One region of the Pandoraea sputorum genome, then DNA from elsewhere that is predicted to be linked to it. Evidence: predicted binding sites of a transcription regulator. Region 1 holds the regulator's gene; each other region holds the start of a gene.
The links. The regulator FNR, encoded in region 1, switches genes on or off when oxygen is low (the NO sensors DNR and NnrR bind a similar motif). The targets are predictions, from matches to a motif close to TTGATNNNNATCAA.
Positions count from the first base shown of each region.

Region 2: the regulator FNR is predicted to act here: its motif matches at 2,519-2,532, upstream of hemN (oxygen-independent coproporphyrinogen III oxidase).
Region 3: the regulator FNR is predicted to act here: its motif matches at 2,226-2,239, upstream of NA29_RS03670 (OmpW/AlkL family protein).
Region 4: the regulator FNR is predicted to act here: its motif matches at 2,212-2,225, upstream of yiaY (L-threonine dehydrogenase).

Region 1 covers NZ_CP010431.2:3,132,611-3,136,970, forward strand. The annotation lists gene scpB (SMC-Scp complex subunit ScpB) at 1-1,090, opposite strand, end outside; gene fnr (fumarate/nitrate reduction transcriptional regulator Fnr) at 1,429-2,175, shown strand; gene NA29_RS13775 (YybH family protein) at 2,461-2,895, shown strand; gene NA29_RS13780 (LysR family transcriptional regulator) at 2,955-3,875, opposite strand; gene NA29_RS13785 (zinc-binding alcohol dehydrogenase family protein) at 4,016-4,360, shown strand, end outside.
Region 2 covers NZ_CP010431.2:161,072-165,431, forward strand. The annotation lists gene NA29_RS00675 (carbon starvation CstA family protein) at 1-536, shown strand, start outside; gene NA29_RS00680 (YbdD/YjiX family protein) at 575-772, shown strand; gene hemN (oxygen-independent coproporphyrinogen III oxidase) at 910-2,460, opposite strand; gene NA29_RS00690 (LysR family transcriptional regulator) at 2,919-3,878, shown strand; gene NA29_RS00695 (DNA topoisomerase III) at 4,047-4,360, opposite strand, start outside.
Region 3 covers NZ_CP010431.2:802,867-807,226, forward strand. The annotation lists gene NA29_RS03660 (TonB-dependent receptor family protein) at 1-430, opposite strand, end outside; gene NA29_RS03665 (DUF2946 family protein) at 631-1,140, opposite strand; gene NA29_RS03670 (OmpW/AlkL family protein) at 1,463-2,164, opposite strand; gene NA29_RS03675 (penicillin-binding protein 1A) at 2,361-4,360, shown strand, end outside.
Region 4 covers NZ_CP010431.2:5,213,010-5,217,369, forward strand. The annotation lists gene NA29_RS23015 (sigma-54-dependent Fis family transcriptional regulator) at 1-340, opposite strand, end outside; gene exaC (acetaldehyde dehydrogenase ExaC) at 666-2,186, shown strand; gene yiaY (L-threonine dehydrogenase) at 2,347-3,495, shown strand; gene NA29_RS23030 (hypothetical protein) at 3,560-4,288, opposite strand.

The sequences.
Region 1 (4,360 bases):
CGACGCTCTGCACATCTTGCGGCGAATCGTCACCGGTAGGCGCCGCAGATTCCGATACTTCGGAAAATTCCTCGTGTTGCGCATCGACAGACACCGCCGATTCGATGACGATGTCATCGCCCAGCGCTTTGACGGTTACGGCAGTTTCGGCATCACGGGTTGCGAACGATGCATCGTCCTCCCCATCTTCCTTGCTGCGCACCGTCTCATCGGCGTCGCCCTGCTCACTGACGTGCCCCGTGTCCGCGAGTTCCGCCACATCGGACGAAATCTCTGTCGATGCATCGGCGTCGAGCGCCACAACATCGGTGGATGCCTGCACTTCGCCTTCGGCCAGCACGGCATCGAGCAGCGCGTCTTCCGACAGTGCGTCGCCGCCGACCGGTAGCGGGCGCTGGCCTTCCGGCAGCCCCTGCGCGAGCGGCAGATCGTCGGCACGCGATTGCGCCAGACGGGCCAGCGCCTCGGCATCGGCCACCGGCGCGTCGTCCGAGGCTTGCGCTTCGCCTTCTTCGCCCTCGGCACGCTCACCGAACTCGATGTTCTGCTGCGCCAGCAGATCGATCTGCGCCTGCGCGGCCGGGTCTTCCAACGGCGGCAACGCATCGAGCGCGCGCAGGCCGAGGTCGTCAAGGAAGTCCTTGGTCGTCGCGTACAGACCGGGGCGTCCCGGCACGTCGCGATGACCGATCACTTCGATCCAGCCACGATCTTCGAGCTGCTTGATGATCTGCGTATTGACCGTCACGCCGCGAATCTCTTCGATATCGCCACGCGTGACCGGCTGACGGTAAGCAATGATCGCCAGCGTCTCCATCACAGCGCGCGAGTACTTCGGCGGCTTCTCCGGATTGAGGCGGTCAAGGTATTCACGCATGCGCGGACGGCTTTGGAAACGCCAGCCGGTGGCCAACGCCACCAATTCCACACCTCGGCCATCCCATTGCACGCGGATTTCCTCGAGCAGCGCACGCACCGTGTCACCAGACACGGCGTCATTGAAGAGCTTACGCAGATCGCCGACCTTGAGCGGCTCCTGCGCGCAAATCAACGCGGTCTCGAGGACGAGTTTCGCCTCTTGGGTATTCATGTGCGACTATGCAGACCGGGGGCTTGGCAACCCGGTATCAGGAATAAATGGATGCTTGGAACCAGAAAACGGTCGTCGATAGAAGACTACCGTTTCGCATAAGCGCGCGCCCTATTGTGTTCGGTCGTAGTGACGGCGGCGCGACCAGAATGCTTCGAAACGACCTGCCGGGAAAACGCCCAGGCCGATAGTGCGGCAAGACGGACGTCCGGTATGTGCGCAATTATTACTGAAACATCCACGCCCGTAAAGCGCCGTCACAAACCTTGACGTCCCGGCTGCCGAAACGAAGGGTCGACGCCTCATGGTAAACTCTCGAAATAACTTCAGGGGCCTCCATGACCACCGACATCGGTCGCATTCCCGGCAACCCCATCCCGGTTGCCCAGCCTCGTTGTTCCACGTGCTCGCTGGGGCAGTTCTGTCTGCCCGTCGGCATCCCTGAGCCGGAGCTGGAACGACTTGACGCACTCGTGAGCGAGCGCCGCCGCCTCAAAAAGGGCGAAGTGCTTTATCACGCCAACGATGACCTCACCGCCGTCTACGGCATTCGTTTCGGGTCACTCAAAAGCTGTGTCACGGCCCCCGACGGCCGCGAACAGGTCGTCGGCTTCCACCTTCAGGGCGAACTGATCGGCCTCGACGCCGTGGCCGACAACCATCACCCGAGCACCGCTGTGGCGCTCGAAGACAGCGAACTGTGCATCGCCCGCTTCGGCGAGCTTGAGACGCTCTCACGCCAGGTGCCGTCGCTGCAACGCCAGTTGCATCGTCTGATGAGCCAGGAAATCCGCAACGAGCACCAGCAACTGCTCGCCCTGGGGACGATGCGCGCCGAGGAGCGTCTGGCCGTCTTCCTGCTGAACCTCTCCGAGCGCCTGTCCGCACGGGGTTACGCTGCCAACGAATTCGTGCTGCGTATGAGCCGTGAGGAAATCGGCAGCTTCCTGGGTCTCAAACTGGAAACGGTCAGCCGCCTGTTCTCGCGTTTCGCGCAGAATGGGATGATCGAAATCCGTCAACGCCACGTCAAGATCATCGACGGCGCCGCCCTGCGCGAACTCGCCGGCGTGCAGCACTGCTGATCCGGTTGCCGGGGGTGCGGAGCGCCCCCGCTCACACATCCCCACACAACCCCGCACCCTCTGCGCTGCGACTTTCTCGCGTTGCCGATCTGTCGCCAATTCGCTACTGATCCGTTACCGATAAGCTACCGGCCCGGCCCTCCCGGTGCCTTGCGCCAGATCAAAAGGACCGACGTTCGACAAGCATCGGCAAACGCTCCATAATCGGCGCGTTCGCCGCCCCGCCTGTCGGTCGAGGGCGACCACGCATACGACACGCGCTTGTATCCGATGGAGGACGCCGTTATGCCCGCTGCCATATTTCTCAGTCCGGAAGACGCCGAACATGCGTTCTACGAAGCCCTGCGCGCTGGCGATACGGACTTGCTGATGGATGTCTGGTCGGAAGACGAGGAAGTCGTGTGCATTCACCCTGCGGGGCCACGGCACGTCGGCCCGGCGGCGGTCAGAGCAAGCTGGCAAGAGGTCCTCGCCAAAGGCGGCTTGCAAGTGACGGCGAATCAACTTCAAGTGGCCCACAATCCGTTGTGCGCCGTTCACAACGTTCTTGAGCAGATTCAGGTCGAGAGTCGGCCGGAAGCGCGCTTCGCTTTCGTGCTCGCCACGAACGTCTATCTGAAAGAAGCCGACGGTTGGCGATTGGTGCTACATCATGCCAGCCCGGCCATCGGTCACGAAGACACCGGCTCGCAGTTGCCGAGGACGCATCGGCTCCATTGAGCGGGCCTAATGGGCATTCGTCGGCATTCATCAGCCCCCCCGTCAGCCCTCATCGGACCTTAATCCCCCGCCGCAGGCCACTGCGCCTCCCAGTACGGCACCGGACTGAAGCGCGCCTGCAGGAACTCGATCATCGCCTGCGTCTTGGGCGGCACGAACACCCGGCTCGGATAGACGGCCCAGATGGCGACCTCCTCCGCGAGCGGATACGCTGGCAACACTGGCACCAGTTCTCCGCGCTGCAAATGGGCCGCAACATCCCACGTCGACTTCAGCGCAATACCCAACCCTGCCAGCACGGCGTCGCGCAGTACCTCCCCGTTATCCGACACCAGACGCCCGGACACGCGCACGCTCATCGGGCCGCCCGGCGTCACAAACCGCCAGTCGCGCTGGTCGCCGAGCGTCAGACACTCGTGCTGCGCGAGATCGCCGGGATGCTTCGGTGCGCCATGCGCCGCGAGATACGCGGGCGACGCGCAAAGCGTGCGCCGGTTGGCCGCGAGCTTGCGCGCGATCAGCGTCGAATCGCGCAGTGCCCCGACGCGAATCGCCATGTCGACGCCCTCTTCCAACAGATCGACGACACGGTCCGTCAGTCGGAAATCCAGCGAAATACCGGGATAACGGGCCAGAAACTCAGGCAATGCGGGCGAAATATGCTGACGCGCAAACGACGACGAACACGACACCCGCAACAGGCCCTGCGGCGCGGCAAATCCCTGCCCGACGCTCGCCAGCGCCTGCGCCTCTGCGGCGAGCAACGTCTGCGCCTGCGCGAGGAACACCTCCCCCTCCTGCGTCAACGCCACGCGCCGTGTCGTGCGGTGCAGCAGTCGAGCACCCAGCACAGCTTCGAGTTGTACAAGCCGTGTGCTGGCCGTCGCCGGTGACAGCCCCCGCTCGCGCCCGGCCGCCGACACATTCCCCAGCGCGGCAACCCGAACGAACAACGCTACGGTATCGAGGTCCAATGCCATTTGATGGATTTTCCAAAAAATCTTTTCCGCATTATCCGAATTATCAAAGCAATCGACTAGCCGTAATCTCTCGCTATCGCATCCGGTGCGCCGCCCAATGCCCCTACGCGGGCGTTGCACCCCACTTTCAGGAGAAAACGATGAAAGCCATTGCACTGACCCGATATCTGCCGATCGACGACCCGAAGTCGCTCGAAGACGTTGAACTGCCCACGCCGACCCCGGCAGGGCGTGATCTGCTGATCAAAGTCGAGGCCATTTCCGTGAATCCGGTCGACACCAAGGTGCGCGCCCCGAAGGACAAGGTCGAAGCGAGTCCGCGCGTGCTGGGCTGGGACGCCGCAGGCACCGTCGCGGCGGTCGGCCCCGACGTCACACTCTTCAAGGTCGGCGACCCCGTGTACTACGCCGGCAGCATCACGCGCCCCGGCGCGAACAGCGAGTTCCATCTGGTGGACGAACGGATCACTGGCCATATGCCCGCG
Region 2 (4,360 bases), 2.8 Mb from region 1:
CCGCGAACCTGATCGCCACGGGCTTGTGCGTGGCCGCGTGGGGTTACTTCCTGTATCAGGGCGTGGTCGATCCGCTGGGCGGCATCAACACGCTGTGGCCGCTGTTCGGTATTTCCAACCAGATGCTCGCCGCGATTGCGCTGATTCTCGCGACCTGCGTGCTGTTCAAGCTCAAGCGCGAGCGCTTCGCCTGGGTGACGGTGCTGCCCACGCTGTGGCTGCTCGCCTGCACGCTCACCGCCGGGTGGCAGAAGATGTTCGACGCGGACCCGAAGGTCGGCTTCCTCGCGCACGCAGCGAAGTATCAGGCAGCGCTTGCCGAGGGCAAGCTGCTCGCCCCGGCGAAGTCGATGGCGCAGATGCAGCAGATCGTGTTCAACGACTATGTCGACGCGACGCTCGCGGGTGTGTTCATGTTCGTCGTGGTCGCGGTCGCGGTGTTCGGGGTACGGACCATCCTCATTGCTCGTCGGGAGAACAAGCCGACGGCTCAGGAAACGCCGTTCGAGCCGATGCCCTCCGGGCAGCGGGTCTGAGCACGGCAGACGTTTGGACGCACAGCGGAGGACACCCCATGCTCGATGAAGTCGGCAAGGTCGGACGATATCTGGGACAAGCCATGCGATTGATGGTCGGCCTGCCCGATTACGACACGTACGTGGCGCACATGCAGGCCACGCATCCGGATCGGCCGGTCATGAGCTACGAGGCGTTCTTCCGCGAACGGCAGGAAGCGCGCTACGGCGGCAAGAGCGGTGGCCGTTGCTGCTGAAGGCAACAGCGCATCCGAACACGGCATCGATCATCCTTCGATGCCGTCGAGAATGAGAAACGCCCGGTGGAGATCCCACCGGGCGTTTTCCTTTTATGTGACGGCTTGCGTGACCCGGCACCTACGTTCTGTCGACGTCACATCACCTTGGCGCACCGCGCGTTGGCGGCGCTGCGGCGGTAGCCGTCGAACACTTGCGCCACCACACGCACGAGCAGGCGCCCGGCAGGCAGCACGCGCAGTCCGTGCGCATCGATGGCCACGAGCCCGTCTGCCGCGAGATCGGCCAACTCGCCGAGTTCGCTCGCGAAGTAAGCGACGAAGTCGATGTCGTGGGCGTCTTCGATTGCGCTGAAATCCAGCGCCATGTGACACATGAGTCGCGAGATGACATCGCGCCGGATGTGGTCGTCCCGATCGAGTTGCACGCCGCGCGCAATCGCCAGCCCGCCCGCGTCGATGGCGTCGTAATACGTTTTGAGGGTTTTGGCGTTCTGCGCATAGCTGTCGCCGACACGGCCGATGGCCGACATGCCCACGCCAATGAGATCGCAATCGGCCCGCGTGCTGTAACCCTGGAAGTTGCGATGCAGCGTGCCAGCCGCTTGCGCGAGGGCGAGTTCGTCGTCGGGGCGCGCGAAGTGATCCATGCCAATGTAGACGTAACCGGCTGCGGTCAGCCGCGCAATGATCGTTTGTAGCAGCGCAAGTTTTTCGGGACCGTCCGGCAGTGCGTCGGGCAGACAGCGCTGCATCTTGAACTGCTCGGGCAGATGTGCGTAGCTGAAGACCGACAAACGCTCCGGGGCCATCTCGATGACGGCATCGAGCGTATTCGAGAAGGAGGCGGTTGTCTGATGGGGCAGGCCGTAGATCAGATCGAAATTGACCGACTTGAAGCCGCAACTGCGTGCGGCGTCCAACGTCGCTTCGACGAGCGCGCGCGGCTGCACACGGTGAATCGCTTCCTGAACACGCGGATCGAAGTCCTGCACGCCGATGGAGAGCCGGTTGAAGCCGAGGGCCCGCAGCGCGCGAATGGACGCCGGTCCCGCGCTGCGCGGATCGATCTCGATGGCGTATTCGGCGCTGTCGTCGGGCGTCATGACAAAGTGACGGCTGATCGCGTCGACGAGCGAGGCGATCTGTTCCAGTGAGAGGAACGTCGGGGTGCCACCGCCCCAGTGCATCTGTGCGAGCGTGCGGCCCGCGCCGAGCAACGACGCCTGACGCGCGAGTTCCGCATGAAGCCGCGCCACGTAGGCTTCTGCATGCGAGCGATTGTTCGTCACGATCTTGGTGCACGCGCAGTAGAAGCACACCGTGTCGCAAAACGGCACGTGCAGATACAGCGAGACCGGTTTGCCGGTGCGCTTGGATTGCGCGGCGGCGCGGGCGTAGTCGCCGACACCGAAATCGTCGTGGAATTGCAGCGCGGTCGGATACGAAGTGTAGCGTGGTCCGTTTACGTCGTAACGGCCGAGCAGACGGGCGTCGAACTGAACAGGACTGGCCGATGCCAGAGACGACGGCGCCGTGCGGGAAGATGCCGCTGCGCGGGACTGACAGCGAGAATGCCCGGGATCCTCTCCCAAATTGCGGGACGTGCAGCCCGGGCACGGTTTGCTGGCATGCGGATCGTCAGGCGAACTGGCGCAAGGCGTCGACAAAATGGGAAGGGGGTTCATGACGAGGCCCGAAACAATAGGAGACACTCGACTCTAGCCCCGGCACGCGCGGCGCGCCGTGACCTGCGTCAAACAGCCGGGTCGGCGGCATGCAAGCCGCGTGAGACGCCTGCAATGCGGGACGTCGTTGCGCGAATTGCCGCATTGGAAGTGGATTCTTGCGTCGCGGTGCGCACGCGGCACGCCTGACGTGCACCGAAATCATTGCCGCGGCAGGCAATTTTTTGTCGTCTACGGTAAGCTAGCGCCTTATTGAAGTCCCCGCCGTGTCGACAGCCCTGGCGGCACGCGCGAGGCTCGCCCCGGAACCGCCGGGGCGGCGGTCCGACCGGTGCCCGCGGGTTTTGGCGAGTTTCCCCAGGTATCCGCAGTGCTGGCAGCTTGCCGGTCTGCCCATACGCGCATACGCCCTATGCGCTTCTGCCGGAACGACGCGGCACATCACGATTGGAAACAACATGGACCGTCTGCAATCGATGCGCGTTTTCGTCAAAGTCGCCGATAACGGGAGTTTCGCCCGTACGGCCGCCCAGATGGACTTGTCCGCCGCTGTTGTCACGCGGCACGTCGCAGAACTTGAATCGCATCTCGGCGTTCGCTTGCTCAACCGCACCACCCGCAGCCTGTCGCTGACCGGCGCCGGTCAGGTGTATCTCGAACGCTGCCGGCAGATCATCGATGAAGTCGACGAAGCCGACGCCCTCATCTCCAGCGCGTCACGCGACCCCAAAGGTACTTTGAAGGTCGTCGCGCCCGTGTCATTCGGGGTGCGCAACCTCGCACCGCTGGTCAAGAAGTATCAGGAGCTGCATCCGAAGGTCGTGGTCGATCTCACGCTGACCGACAGGGCCGTCGATCTGGTCGAAGAAGGTTACGACTGCGGCATTCTGCTCACGCGCATGATCAACAGCGAAAGCCTGATTTCGCGTGTGCTCGCGGAGACGCGTGTAATGTTGTGCGCTTCGCCCGCGTACATCGCCGAACATGGTGAGCCGGTCACGCCGCAGGAACTGGGCGAACACGGTGTGCTGGGCCTGCCCAGCGAGTTCTGGAGCGACGACCGCGTGTTTGCCGGCCCGGACGGCGAAGTGCGTGTGCGCGTGCAGAACAAGCTTATCTGCAACAACACGGCGCTTCTGCGTCAGTCGGTGTTGCTCGGGCATGGGATCGCTTTCCTGCCGTCGTACCTGGTGGGGAACGACGTGCGCGACGGCGATCTCGTGGCACTGATGCGCAACTATTCGCAGACACCCATCGACGTCTCGCTCGTCTACCCGAGCCGTAAGTATCTGTCGGCAAAGACGCGTGGCTTCATCGATCTGACGGTCGAGTACTTCCGTCAGAACGAAGGTATTTCGGCCGCCGAGCGCTGGGTGCCACCCAAGATGTCGACCCCTGCCACTGAAATTCAGATGTGACGCAGCCTAAGGGGGCATTAGCGACGCCAGCGACTTGGTGACATTAGCGACTTCAGCAACCTTAGCGGCTGGCTTCGGAAAGCAAAACGGCCACTTCCGTGAGGAGGTGGCCGTTTTTCATTGCCCGAACCGATGAAGCTGCAGCGCTTCATCGGGGACATGACGTACTTAGAACGGTGCGTCGTCTTCGTCGAAGGCGGTGTCGTCGGATTTCGCCGCTGCCTTCTTGGTCGCCGGTTTGGCCTTGGCCGTCGTCTTCTTGGCGGCCGCCTTCTTGGCCGGTGCCTTGGACGCTGCGGTTTTCGACGCCGTCTTGCGTGCGGGCGTGGCCTTCTCGTCGCCTTCGTCACCCTTCGCGTCGCCGTCACCCGCCTTCGCTACGGTCTTCTTCGGGGCTTTCGCCTCGAATTCGAAGCCGATCTTGCCGTCCTTCTGCTTGGCCAGATAAGCCTTGAACGTGCGACCGGTGCGCGACGACTTGA
Region 3 (4,360 bases), 2.3 Mb from region 1:
AACCGCGAATCGACACGCGTAGCTCCTGCCCGTACCGGTTCTGGACATAGACGCCGGGACTGTCTTTGAGCACGTCGCGCAGGTTGAACGCGTAGGTGTTCTGGTAGCTGTCGGCGTCGACGAAGCCGACGGAGCCAGCCGTCTGGAAAAGGTTAGCTTTCTGCTCCTCCACGCTGGGAGACGTGAGCGACTCTGCAGGGGCGCTCACGTTGGTGACGGGCAACGTGGCGGTTGGTGCGGCCGTCGTGGCGACCGGGGATGTGTCTGCTGCGGCAACGAACAACGGAGCCACAGGATTCACTGCAGCGGCGCCTGCCGAGGCGACCGAAGCTGCGGGGTTCGAGGTGAGTGCGTGTGCTGCGCTGCCCAGCGAGGCGAAGGCGAGCGCGATGGCCGCTTGCAACGGCTTCTGCGTCATGAAACGTGACATGAATGTCTCTCTCGCGACCGGATGACGGCCGCCTGATGATCGTGAGTGTCGAACGCGTCCGTTGTCGGCCAGGCACGTACGGCGAGCCACGCGGTCGCGAGACGAGCGCGAACGTCGGGGCAGGCCGGGAGGCAGGCAGAGCAAAACGGGTTCGACAGTAGCCGCCGGCATTGACAGGCAATGGCCGGAAGTCGGGAGGATCAGACGGCGAGGAGCGGTGGCGCGCGCGCTAAGGCGTCGGAGAAACGGGCGCGCGGGAAATGCGGCAGCGGAGCCTGGGGGGCGGCAACGATACCAGCCGGCGCGGCAGGCGGGGGGAGATGGAAAGCGGTGGTGACGAGCGGCTGATGCGTCCACAAGGCGCAATATCCGCACTTCTCCCAGTGATCTGCGGAGTCGAGCGAGTGGCCGTCGTTGCCATGCTCGCTGTGCAGACCCGTGGGCTGGACGTGAGCGGGGGTAGGCGCAGGCGGCGCTTGCGCTTCGTCATGGCCGCTATGGCCGTCGTACACAGGTTCGCGTTGGGCGTCGACGCGCGGCGTGGTGTTCGTGCCCAGCGAGGCCTGCGTGCCCTGCACCGTGCAGTAGACCGCGAACGGATCCGTCTGCATCGCGGCGCGCCATTGCGCAATCGCGGGCATGAGCGCAGCCAGCAGGATCGCCAGCAAGGCGATCCCGATTGCGACGCGATGCTGACGAAGCTTGCGCATGCTGGGCCGGATTAAACGGATAGACGAAAAATAAGGGAATCGCCGGGCTGTCTGACGGATCAGCCCGCGAGAGCGTCCCACGATTACGTCATAAGGTCATCACGTAATCAGCTAACCGCGTGGGTTGCCACGAACGCAAAAACGCGGCAAAGACGCGGATCAGGCGGCTCTCGGGAAAGCAGGCATTGTAGGGGGTGTTGTCGAGGGGCGTAAATGCTTTGCGTTTTCATGTAGGGACGACGCGACAATTTGCCGCATCGTCCGATGGAACCAAAAAAAGGAGCGCCACGGCCCCCCGGCACGTGGCGCCCCACCCCGGATATCAGAACTTCATGCCAACGCCGACGCCGACGATCAGCGGGTCGATGTGCAACGTGCCGAGGTCGGTGCCCGCGAGCGACGTATCGGTCTTCATCCAGATCTTCTTGATGTCGATGTTGAAGAAGAGGTTTTTCGTCATCTGGATGTCCACACCGGCTTGCAGCGCCGGTCCGACACTGTGGTTCTTGATCGAGATGGGCGTACCGCCCGCATTCAGGTTGCTGTTCCAGAAGCGCGTGTAGTTGATGCCCGCGCCAACATAGGGACGCACTTTCCCTGCGTGATTGAAGTGGTATTGCAGCAGGAGTGTCGGCGGCAGCACGTTCACGCCGCCGAGATGCCCGAGGTTCGACGTGAGTTGATGGCGCGACATGCCAAGAATGAGTTCGACGCCGACGTTGTCGAGAATCATGTAAGTGAAATCGAGTTCCGGCACGATGGCGTTGTTGACGGTGACGCCGAGCGTCGGCAGGACGCTACCGCTCGCATGCGAGTCCGGCAGGATGCCGATGGCGCGCACGCGCGCGAGGATGTCGCCAGCATAGATGCCTTGCGAGCTGTCCTTGATGAAACCGAAGGTCTTCGTGGTGGCCGGATTATCGGTGGCCGGTGCGGTGCTTTGTGCGAATGCGGATGCGCTGAAAAGGGCGGCACCGGTCGCCAGTGCGGCGGCGAGAGCCGTGGCGCCGAGGGAGTGCTTCATGATGTTGTCCAAAGTCGTGTGTGAGCACGACCGATGGTAGAAGCACGATGCGCTGCGGAACTTGATGCGCGTCAAGACAGAGACAGCGCGCACGTGTGATGCGACAAACTGTCGCGCGCCACGGTTTTGGTAGGATGCGGACTTTGCCACGCATTCCCCCATCGTGAAGCGCCCGATTTCGTCGCTGTTTTCTTCGCTGCTGCATGCCGTCGCCCAAGCAGGCCGGCGGGGTCTCCGCCTTTTGCAACCGCTGTCCCCGTATGCGGCGCGCGCCTGGCATCACCTGCGCCATCCTACGCGTCGCGGTGTGCTGATCGCCATGGCGGCGCTGCCTTCTCTGCTCGTCGCTTACACACTGATCCTGATTCCGTTCACGCCGAGTATTCGCGACATCCGTCGGGCGAAAGTCGACCAGCCTGCGCAGGTCCTGTCCGCCGACGGTAAGCTGCTCGCCGAGTTCCGGCCGTCGAATCGCGAGTGGGTGGCGTTGAAAGATATCTCGCCCAACGTCGTCAAGGCGCTGGTGTCGACGGAAGACCATCGCTTTTATGAGCATCACGGCATCGATCTGAAGCGTACGGCGGGGGCGGCGCTGCGCACGTTCTCCGGTGACCGTCAGGGTGGCTCGACAATTACGCAACAGCTCGCCCGCAATTTGTACCCGGACGACATCGGCCGCGCCCCGACGCTCACTCGCAAACTCAAGGAAGCGATTACCGCGCTCAAGATCGAGGCGCTGTACACGAAGCCCGAGATTCTCGAGACGTATCTGAACACGGTGCCCTTCCTGTACAACGCGTACGGCATAGAAATGGCCGCGCGCACGTACTTCGACAAGTCTGCCGATCAGTTAGATGTTGTCGAAGCCGCCACGCTCGTCGGCATGCTCAAGGGCAACAGCTATTACAACCCGGTGATCAATCCCGAGCGCGCATTGCAACGCCGTAACACGGTGCTTGCGCAGATGGTGAAGTTCGGCGATCTCGATGCGTCGAAGCTCGCGGCGCTGCAAAAGCGGCCATTGCGCGTCGACTTCGAACGTCAGACGGAAGAGCCGGGGCCCGCACCGCACTTCGCACAGCAATTGCGTAAGTGGCTCATCGGTTGGGCGGATCGCCACGACTACAACATTTACTCCGACGGTCTGGTGGTGCACACCACCATCGACGCTCGCTTGCAGTCGATGGCGACGCAGGCGCTCACGCGTCAGGCGAATCAATTGCAGGGCATTGCCGACGCGAACTGGTCGGCGCGCGGCGGTTGGCGCGACAGTACGGCGCTGGTGCAGTCGTTCGTGCGCGAGACGGCGGAATACCGCAACGCCGTGGCCGGGGGCGAAGCGCCCGAAGCGGCGATGAAGCGTCTGTTCGCCGACAAGACGTTCATGCAGAACCTGCGCACGACGAAGACGCGCGTGCAAGCCGGTTTCCTTGCCATCGATCCGCGCACCGGCGAAATCCGCGCGTGGGTCGGCAGCCGTGACTTCACGACCGACCCGTTCGATCACGTGCAGCAAGCGCGTCGTCAGCCGGGTTCCACGTTCAAGCCGTTTGTGTATGGCGCGGCCTTCGTCAAGGGACGCAAGCCGGACGACACCATCGTCGATCAGGTCGTGGAGATTCCGCTCGCAGGCGGCGAAATCTGGCGACCCAGCGACGACACCACGCCGACGAACAAGCCGATGAAGCTCGCCGACGCGCTGGCGCAATCGCGCAATACCGTCACGGCGCAGTTGATGCAGGATGTCGGACCGTCGCGGGTGGTCGGCCTCGCTCGCGCGATGGGAGTGCGCGAGAGCAAACTCGATCCGGTGCCGTCGCTGGCGCTGGGCACGAGTCCCGTCTCGCTCAAGGAGATGGTCGCGGCCTACGGCACGATCGCCGATGGCGGCGAATACCGCGAGCCGACGATGGTGACCGAGATCACGAACAGCGAAGGCGAAGTGCTCGCGACGTTCTCACCGGCGAGACCTGAGCGCGCGCTCTCGGAGAACGACGATTACACGCTGCTCGACACTATGCGCGGTGTCATCAATCGCGGAACCGGCAATGCGATTCGCACGCGCTTCGGCATTCGGGCCGACGTCGCTGGCAAGACCGGTACCACACAAGACAACGCGGACGGCTGGTTCATTCTGATGCAGCCGCAACTGGTCGCAGGGGCATGGGTCGGCTTCAACGACAGCCGCATCACGTT
Region 4 (4,360 bases), 2.1 Mb from region 1:
CGTCGCGGGTGCCGTCATGCAGACGCGAGTCGACGATCACGCCGTCCGGGGCCGTGAGCAACACGGCCTGGCGCGGGTTCATCAACTGACGTTGCAGACGTTCCAGCACCGGAATGGAAACGTTGCGCAGGCGTTCCATCGCGCTGCGGCGTTCGCGCAATTGCGAGGATTCGAGCACGCGCGGCGCCATGCGCGCGCCCGGGTCGAGCGCGTGCGTGTCGAGACAGCGCCGCCACGAACTGGCGATGTTCGGGTCGGTCGCCACCGAACCCGATGGCAAATGGCCCTGCGCGACGTTCAGCACACGGCGTGCGTGTGCGGCTTGCGTACTGGCTGGCATTGGTCGTCTCCCCCGTGCCGGATGATCTGATGATCTCGTATCGTTCCCGAAGCATCCCCCATGCGCGAGGCGATTGCAATGCGCTATGTCAATCGGAAAACGCAAAGCGATTGACGGAGGTTCTGACGCGCACGGCGCTGTCACAGTCCTGAGACAACGTGTGCCACGTCGCAGGACACAGGTGTCACGGAATCGGTACACACCGAGCTGTCTCGCATGCCGCCAGGGCGCGTCGTTACGCGAATGGCCGGGTCTGGCCCACGACTTGCTTAGTACCGGCCTGCGCAGCCAACGTCCGCGCTACAACGATATCCGGAGACACAACATGAAATACGCCCCACCCGGCACGCCCGGTGCCCTGCTGTCCCTGCAACCGCGTTACGAAAACTTCATCGGCGGCAAGTTCGTGCCGCCCGTCGAGGGCCAGTACTTCACCAACACGTCGCCGGTCACCGGTGCGGTCATTGGCGAATTCCCCCGCTCGAACGGCGCAGACATCGAACTGGCGCTTGACGCTGCGCATGCGGCGGCGGCCAAGTGGGGAAAAACGTCCGTACAAGCCCGCTCGCGCATTCTGCTGCAGATCGCCGACCGGCTTGAATCGCAACTGGAGCGCTTCGCCGTGGCGGAGACGTGGGACAACGGCAAACCCGTGCGCGAGACGCTCGCCGCCGATTTGCCGCTGGCCGTCGATCACTTCCGTTACTTCGCCGGTTGCATCCGCGCGCAGGAAGGCACCGCCGCCGAGATCGACGAGCACACAGCCGCCTACCACTTCCATGAGCCGCTGGGCGTGGTCGGACAGATCATCCCGTGGAATTTCCCGTTGCTGATGGCCGCGTGGAAGCTTGCCCCTGCGCTCGCGGCTGGCAACTGCGTGGTGCTCAAGCCCGCCGAGCAAACGCCGCTCACGATCACGCTGTTTGCCGAACTGGTCGGCGATCTGTTGCCACCGGGCGTCCTCAACATCGTGCAGGGTTTCGGCCGCGAAGCCGGTGAAGCGCTGGCAACGAGCAAGCGCATCGCCAAGATCGCCTTCACGGGCTCGACGCCTGTCGGCAATCACATCCTGACGCGCGCCGCCGCCAACCTGATCCCGAGCACCGTCGAGCTGGGCGGCAAGTCGCCGAACATCTTCTTCGACGACATCATGCACGGCGAGCCGGAGTTCATCGAGAAGGCCGCAGAAGGTCTCGTGCTGGGCTTCCTGAATCAGGGCGAGGTCTGCACATGTCCGTCGCGTGCGCTCGTCCAGGAATCGATTTACGAGCCTTTCATGGAAGTCGTGATGAAGCGGGTCGAGCGCATCAAGCGCGGCGATCCGCTCGATACCGAGACGGCCGTGGGCGCGCAGGCGTCGCAACAGCAGTTCGACAAGATCCTCACGTATCTCGATCTGGCGCGCAAGGAAGGGGCACAGGTGCTGACCGGCGGCGGTATCGAGATGCTCGACGGTCCGCTGGCGTCGGGCTTCTACATCCAGCCCACGCTGCTCAAGGGCGAGAACCGCATGCGTGTGTTCCAGGAGGAAATCTTCGGGCCGGTGGTCGGCGTAACGACTTTCAAGAACGAAGCGGAAGCCCTCGCCATCGCCAACGACACCGAGTTCGGTCTGGGCGCAGGTGTGTGGACGCGCGACATCAATCGCGCCTATCGCATGGGTCGTGGCATTCAGGCTGGGCGTGTCTGGACGAACTGCTATCACCTCTACCCGGCCCACGCGGCGTTCGGCGGCTACAAGAAGTCCGGCATCGGCCGCGAGACGCACAAGATGATGCTCGACCACTACCAGCAGACGAAGAATCTGCTGGTGAGTTACGACGTCAATCCGCTCGGCTTCTTCTGAGCAGTCCCTCTAGTCGTATGTGACCTTGCAGTAGATCAAAGACGCATCGCGCAGCGAGTGCGATGCTGTCTTTGATGCATGCAAAAGATGATTCTGGACACCCCGCCGCGCCATTTGCGCGCGGGGAGTGCCCCTCACAGAACAGATAAGGAGCATGACGATGAGCACGACCTTCTTCATTCCCGCCGTCAACATGATGGGCGTGGGCAGCCTCGACGAAGCGATTGCCGCCCTGCGCCAGTACCATTTCCGCCGCGCCCTGATCGTGACCGATGCCGGTCTCGCAAAAGCGGGCGTAGCCGAGAAGGTGGCGAAGCTGCTGACTCAGCAGGACATTCAATCGGTCGTCTTCGACGGCGCGAAACCGAACCCGACGGTGAGCAACGTCGAAGCGGGTCTGGCGATCCTCAAGCAAAACCAGTGCGACTTCGTGATTTCGTTGGGTGGCGGCTCGCCGCACGACTGCGCGAAAGGGATCGCGCTGTGCGCGACGAACGGCGGTCATATTTCGGAATATGAAGGTGTCGATCAGTCGAAGAAGCCGCAATTGCCGCTCGTCGCGATCAACACCACGGCGGGGACGGCGAGCGAGATGACGCGCTTTTGCATCATCACGGACGAAAAGCGTCATGTGAAGATGGCCATTGTCGACCGCAACGTCACACCGCTGTTGTCCGTCAACGATCCCGCCCTGATGGCAGCGATGCCCAAGGGGCTGACGGCCGCGACCGGCATGGATGCGCTGACGCACGCGACCGAAGCTTACGTGTCGACGGCCGCCACACCGATCACCGACGCGTGCGCGCTCAAGGCCGTCACGTTGATCTCGCAGAACCTGCGTCGTGCGGTGTCGCACGGCGATGACATGACGGCGCGGGAAAACATGGCGTATGCGCAGTTTCTGGCGGGCATGGCGTTCAACAACGCGTCGCTCGGCTACGTACACGCGATGGCGCACCAGTTGGGCGGTTTCTACGATCTGCCGCACGGCGTATGCAATGCTGTCCTGCTGCCGCACGTGGAAGAGTTCAACGCGAGCACCAGCGCGGCGCGTCTGAAAGACATCGCGCAGGCGATGGGCGAGAAGGTTGAAGGGTTGAGCGACGAAGAGGGTGCGAAGGTCGCCATCGCGGCGATTCGCCGGTTATCGAAGGACATCGGCATTCCGTCGGGGCTGGCCGAACTCGGTGCGAAGAAGGACGACGTCCCGACACTCGCCGCCAACGCCATGCAGGACGCCTGCGGGTTCACCAACCCGCGTCGCGCTGAGCAAGCGGAAATCGAAGCGATTTTCCTGCGAGCGTTCTAACCGGGCGCTAACAAAGAAGGCATCGCCCCGGAACAGGGCGACGCCTTCACGGCCTAACGGTTGTTCAGCGCGCGGACTTGAACGATGCCGCAAATTCGGGCAACTGTGTCAGCAGCGCACTATCGAGACCCTGAACCGCAGTCGGGAGGTCGTCCACCATGCGTGCGTAGGTGTTGTAGTACGGCGCGTCGTGCGGCAGTTTGGTATGCGTAGACGAGTAAATGACGTCTTTGGCATCCGGCCCGAGAATCTGCACGCTCAATTTGACGGTCCGCATGAATGCAGCAAGAGAACTCGCGGCGAAATAGTTCTCCGCGAGCGTCGATTGCACATACGCATCCACCTTTTGCTCCGGTGCAGCACCCTCGCGAACGGCCTTGAATTGCTCTGCGGAGACTTCCACAACGTTATAGCCCTGGCGACGGAAGACGTCGATCACGCCGTCCGTCACCTTGCGGTTCACCCCTGTGTCACCGACCCGCTGCGTCACAAGCTCATCGAAGCTCGCCGTGTTCTTCTCACGATTCGCGTTTCCAACGGCTCCCGCGACGTTAGCCACCGCTGCCACAATCAGGTCCGTCGGCGTAAAACCGATCATCCGTGCACTGTCGACCGAATTGGCGCGGTACACCGGTTTTTCGGCCGTGACGACTGCCACGGTCTTCACCGACGCCAGTTTGTCCTTATTCACGACCGCAGCCGGCGCGCACGCCGACAATATGCCAGCAGCGACGACGCACGCCCCCACCAGTCTGACCCAACCTGCAAGTTCCTTCGTAGCGTTAAGTTTCACGTTTTGTCCCGATATCTGATCTGTCGTTTTGTATTCGAGGGGCATCGCGCCTGAGTTCTCATCCAGCGAGAA